Candidatus Finniella inopinata: one gene and its partner. The protein of the gene in region 2 interacts with the protein of the main gene of each other region in a pairwise test. Links are inferred from orthologs where the notes say so. Each region holds a gene or a part of one and is shown on either strand. Other genes may lie near its edges.

The links.
Region 1: the proteins of rpsL (region 2) and EQU50_RS06415 interact in binary tests that used the Escherichia coli proteins (3 or more experiments, as listed by UniProt). The link is inferred for Candidatus Finniella inopinata from one-to-one orthologs.

What each region holds. Positions count from the first base shown.
Region 1 is NZ_SCFB01000007.1:113,375-116,720, forward strand. The notes cover bases 533-3,346. They hold EQU50_RS06415 (ribosome maturation factor RimP), read left to right. Parts: upstream 533-1,609; coding sequence 1,610-2,083; downstream 2,084-3,346. Other genes in these bases: EQU50_RS06410 (hypothetical protein), read right to left, coding at 533-1,365; nusA (transcription termination factor NusA), read left to right, coding at 2,145-3,346. Outside these bases: EQU50_RS06405 (DEAD/DEAH box helicase), read left to right, coding at 1-234; more of EQU50_RS06410, read right to left, coding at 340-532.
Region 2 is NZ_SCFB01000005.1:244,118-246,895, reverse strand. It holds rpsL (30S ribosomal protein S12), read right to left. Parts: upstream 1,687-2,778; coding sequence 1,315-1,686; downstream 1-1,314. Other genes in the region: rpoC (DNA-directed RNA polymerase subunit beta'), read right to left, coding at 1,855-2,778; rpsG (30S ribosomal protein S7), read right to left, coding at 807-1,277; fusA (elongation factor G), read right to left, coding at 1-789. UniProt on the Escherichia coli protein: With S4 and S5 plays an important role in translational accuracy. Interacts with and stabilizes bases of the 16S rRNA that are involved in tRNA selection in the A site and with the mRNA backbone.

The DNA of each region.
Region 1 (3,346 bases), on a different replicon or contig from region 2:
CGCCCTAGTGGTGAAAGATCCGGTGGTGAACGTTCTGGTGGTGGTTTCCAAGGTCCAAGAAAGCCTTTCAAGGGAAGAGCTGGCGACGGCCCGCAAAAGCCAGAAGGCACTTGGCAAAAGAAAGCACCTGGAGAAGCCTCATCTTTTAAGGGCAAACCAGCTGCTAAGAAACCTTTTAAATCCGATGCTGCTAAACCTGACCGCTCAAAGTTCAAAAGAACTGGGTTTCGGTGATATATCCGCACTGTCAACAGATGTCATCCCCGCTTAGGCGGGAACCCAGACAAATACGACCAGCCCCCCGCCTTCGGGGGGGTTATGGTATGAAATACTTTCGCCTTATGGTTTTGGCGCCAACAAATACCGACACAACATGCGAAATCGTTTCACGTCGTCCGTTGCCGCTGTGACCCCTAGACTTGTCAAAAATGTAGTCACTGGGGCACCAGTTGCAAGTACACCCTTTCCCACAATCGTTGTCGTCCCAGCACTTGCACTATGCTTAGAAAAAACATTGGTTACGGTTGAACCATCTTTAAACCTTCCCGTACCATCACGCCCTGTGCCCAACACATAATCAAAAACAGTTGGAACAATTGCACTCAAATCATCAGCAGCAGAAATATTAGCAGTTATCCATGTTTGCGAAAGACCAAAGAGAACCCTTAAAATAGTTAAGCCCTTATCCGCTGGTAATAAAAGTGAGGCCGCAACCTGTTGAGTGGCGCCGTTACTAGAAAACAGGCTGTAAGGCACTGCGCCTCCTTTTAAAACATACTTTCCCTCACCATCAGCCAATGCAAATGTGGAATCACCTATAAAAACAACATTTGGTGTTTGATTGGCAATAAGGGAGTTAGAGAAACAGTCATCTATTATTTTTTCCAAAAGTAATGTTTTAATTTGCGCACCCGTCGTTACAATTCCTTGACTGGCAGCTGTCATTTGAGCCATTAAGGTTGTCAGATCAGCTTCCATTGAGTTCCGCATAGCGCCAACATTAGCGCTTAATTCCGTCATCGTGTCATTCATAGAACTCTCCATCCCCGATGAAAAAGTGCTTGAGAATCTTTGTTGTGATGTGCCCAGCTGACTCATATAGGTATTTAATTCTGCCACGGCGTTATTCACAGAGTTCCCTCCCCCCTGCGCAATACTGCTTGATAGTGCCTGTTGCAACGTGTCCAATTTCTGCATGATTGTTGTACTGCCATCCCCTATTCCTATTCGGGTAAGCAGCTCTCTGTTACTGAAAGCATAAGGGTTGAAGGTATTTTGACCATCGGAGGCACTAACAGGCGTTGAAAAGCTAAGTAGTTTGACAAAAGCCCCCAAAAATAAAAGGTATTTATAAGGCATTCTCATCACTTCTTCTTTCTTATAAAACAGATCACATATACAAATTATTAATTATAATGCTTAATAAAGTATTAATATTTCGAGAAAAATTTCAAATAAATGAAAAATAGAACTTTATATGCTTTTCCAGAAGAAATTTCAGCCATTTTTGTAAAAGAAAAAACGAAAAGACGAAAAGACTTGAATTTCAAAAGGTGAGACCCTACATTCCAGAGTATTAGATTGATTATTAATTTAAACGTAAAGTTTCGTGACGATTATCCAAAAAATTGAAGACTTACTGACGGATCCTCTCTCTCATAAGGGATATGGTATCGTACGGGTAAAACTTTCTGGGGAACAAAGGCCCACCTTACAGATTATGATCGAAAGGCTTGATGGCGAAGGCATCATAGTCGACGATTGCGCAACCGCTAGCTATACAATTGCAGCATTATTAGATGTTGAGGACCTTATAAAAAGCCAATATGTGTTAGAGGTTTCATCACCTGGGTTGGATCGGCCCTTGGTAAAAATTGCCGATTACAAAAAGTTTGTGGGAAAAGATGTGACTGTGAAAACAGCACAGGCCTTTAATAATCGGAAAAATTTTTCAGGAAAGTTGGAATCTGCGGAAGAAACAGCTATAACAATAACACTGGATGCCCCATCAGCCGCTGAAGAGGCTTTGGTAAAGATTGAATACGCGAATATTCGATCGGCCCGCCTGAAGGCGATCGTTTAAAAGTCAGCCAATTTTAATTTTGAAAGTCTTATTTTGAAAGAAAAGCAAAAGGATAAATCCCTTGGTTAGTAGAAAAATTAAACCTGTTGAACAAGTTGCAACCGCTCAACCTCGCCATGAATTATTGCAGGTTGCTGAAATAGTCGCCCGTGAAAAGGGCATTGAACGTGATGAAGTCCTAGAGGCGATGGAGCAAGCTATTCAAAAGGCCGCCAAGTCTAAGTACGGGTTTGAGCACGATATTCGGGTTGAAATTGATCGCACATTGGGTGATGTAGCTATTCATCGTGTGCGCACTGTGGTTGACGTTCTAGAGGACGACCTAACGCAAATAACGTTGGAAGAAGCTCAAAAATTAGATGATACAGCGGCAGTTGGCGATGAATTGACAGAAACGTTACCGCCTATTGAATTTGGTCGTGTTGCGGCCCAGACTGCCCGCCAAGTTATTGTCCAAAAGGTACGGGACGCAGAACGGACACGTCAATATGCCGAGTTTAAAGACCGGGTTGGGGAGATCATCAGCGGCCTTGTTAAACGGGTAGAGTTTGGTAACGTTATTTTGGATTTGGGGCGCGCCGAGGGTGTTTTGCGCCGTGAAGATATTATTCCCCGTGAGACATTTCGTACAGGTGATCGCATCAGAGTTTTTGTTGCTGAGATTAACCCAGATGCTCGCACGCATTTAATCATTTTGTCACGAACACACCCACAATTTATGGCTAAGATGTTCGAGCAAGAAGTTCCTGAAATTTACGATGGTGTCATTCAAATTAAGGCCGTTGCCCGTGATCCAGGCAGTCGAGCTAAGATTGCCGTATACACATCTGACCCCAGTATTGATCCTGTGGGTGCATGCGTTGGGATGCGGGGCAGTAGGGTCCAAGCTGTGGTAAACGAGCTGCAAGGTGAAAAAGTTGACATTATTCCCTGGTCGTCAAATCCAGCGACGTTTGTTGTTAACGCCTTGGCGCCAGCAGAAGTTATGAAAGTCGTGATTGATGAAGAAGCTCAGCGCGTTGACGTGGTGGTTGCCGAAGACCAGCTAAGTCTGGCGATTGGCCGACGCGGACAGAACGTTAGATTAGCATCACAGTTGACCGGTTGGAATATTGATATGATGACCGAAGAGGATGAAGCTAAGCGCAGAGCGGCAGACACGGAAAACCGTTCGCAATTGTTCATGGAAGCTTTGGATGTTGATGAAATGATCGCACAATTATTAATCGCTGAAGGTTTCTCTAGTATTGAAGAAATCACACA
Region 2 (2,778 bases):
AAACGCACTTCCACACAAAATTGGGACGAACAAACCCTTTAACACTCCCTTACGGATACAGCTTCTGATTTCTTCGGCTGTTGGCTCCTTGCCATCAAGGTACGATTCCATAATAGCGTCATCAGCTTCAACAGCCATATCAAGCAATTGAGCCCGGTATTCCTGTGCTTTTTCTTTTAGGTCTGCAGGAATTTCAACAACATCAAATTTGGCCCCCAGGCTCTCATCACGCCATATGCTGGCATTCATTTCAACCAGATTAATGACGCCAACAAATTCGCTTTCAGATCCAATGGGTAACTGAATAACAAGAGGCCGTGCCCCTAAACGATCGACGATCATATCAACGCAACGATAAAAATTTGCACCAACACGATCCATCTTGTTCACAAAACAAATACGCGGAACTGCATACTTATCAGCTTGACGCCAAACCGTTTCAGACTGAGGCTCAACACCAGCAACACCATCAAAGACAGCCACTGCACCGTCTAGGACTCGTAAACTACGCTCAACCTCGATGGTGAAATCAACGTGACCAGGGGTATCAATAATATTGATTCGATGATCATCCCAAAAACACGTTGTCGCAGCTGAAGTAATGGTAATACCGCGTTCCTGCTCTTGCTCCATCCAGTCCATGACGGCCGTGCCTTCATGAACTTCACCAATCTTATATGATTTACCCGTGTAATAGAGCACACGCTCAGTCGTGGTTGTTTTACCGGCATCAATGTGAGCCATAATACCAATGTTGCGATATTTATGGAGAGGCGTTGTTCTCGACATACTTAATAATTCCTATCTTACCAACGATAATGAGCGAAAGCGCGGTTGGCTTCTGCCATCTTATGCGTATCTTCACGTTTCTTTACGGCTGAACCACGGTTATTAGAGGCATCACTTAATTCAGAGGAAACACGTTCCTCCATTGTCTTCTCAGTCCGCTTACGTGCCGCATTGATCAACCAACGAATCGCCAAAGCCTGCGAACGATCAGGCCTTACTTCTGTCGGAACCTGGTAAGTTGCACCACCAACCCGTCGTGACCGAACCTCAAGGGCTGGACGAACGTTTGTCAATGCTTCGTGGAAAATATCAATGGCATTTCGACCGCCTCTACCGTGCACACGTTCCATGGCACCATAGATTATACGCTCTGCCACAGACTTTTTACCTTCATACATCAGGCTATTGATAAATTTCGTTAAAATAATATCGCCATATTTGGCATCAGGGAGAACTTCTCTCTTCGTGGCGGCGCGGCGTCTTGACATACTTTATCCTCTAACTCTACAAAAGATCATCGTTAACTTACTTAGGTTTCTTAGCACCATATTTGGAGCGGGCTTGCTTACGGTTTTTAACACCCTGGGTATCCAAGCTACCACGAACAATGTGGTAACGCACACCCGGCAAGTCCTTAACGCGTCCACCGCGAATCAAAACGACAGAGTGCTCTTGAAGGTTGTGACCTTCACCAGGAATATAGCCCGTGACCTCAAATCCATTAGTTAGTCTAATACGAGCAACTTTACGTAACGCCGAGTTTGGTTTTTTTGGCGTCGTCGTAAATACACGCGTACAAACACCCCGCTTTTGAGGGCAACTTTCTAACGCTGGAACCTTGTTACGGACCGGCTTCGACTCGCGGGCTCCGCGAATCAACTGATTAATTGTTGGCATTCATTTCTCTCTAGAACCTAAAAATTTAAAACACGCCCAACATACTTCGAGATATTGATTCGAAATACGAAGGATATAACTTTCTATGGCAAACTAACTCACTGCATCAAAGGCGATTCTAGTTTCCCACCAGAATCAAGTCAAGTTTTTCCTGTGGCAAACGTTATTCTAACCAATTTCACCCCCCTCTAACAACTGAGGTTTCGCATTATCTATGATTTGTTTATCCCGCGATAAGGCGACAGCCCTTAATTTGCTAACAATACTGCCTGTACCAGCTGGAATTAACCGTCCCACTATCACATTCTCTTTCAATCCAACCAGATCATCAAGTTTACCTGAAACAGCCGCCTCTGTTAGAACACGTGTTGTTTCTTGGAATGAAGCTGCCGATATAAACGACTTCGTATGCAACGAAGCTTTGGTAATCCCCTGCAAAACAGGAATACCGGTAGCTGCCCGCTTACCTTCGGCCTCTATGGCCTTATTAACACTCTCGAACCGTGAACGATCAACATTCTCTCCAACGATCAGCTGGGTATCTCCTGAATCCTGAATCTCGTACTTCTGTAACATCTGGCGAACAATAACTTCAATGTGCTTGTCGTTGATAGGAACGCCCTGCAAACGATAAACCTGCTGAATTTCACTAACCAGATAAGTAGCCAAAGCCTCTACGCCCAAGATTCTTAAAATATCGTGCGGCACTGCATTTCCATCGACCAATAATTCACCGCACTTGACTGAATCACCTTCATGAACGGTAATATAACGCCCTTTGGGAATTAAGTATTCCATCGGTTGCATTGTCTCGTCGGCAGGCATAATAAGAATGCGTCGTTTTGTTTTGTAATCTTTTCCAAATTCAACACGACCGTCAAATTCCGCAATAATTGCTGCATCCTTAGGATGACGCGCCTCAAACAATTCTGAAACTCTTGGCAAACCACCGGTAATGTCGCGTGTTTTTGTCGTTTCCCGTGGGATACGAGCAATAATATCACCCGCTGCGGCAGTTGAACCATTCGCAAGGTTGATAATAGTATCAACAGGCAAAAAGTAGCGAGCCTCTAAACCATTCTCCAAAATTAC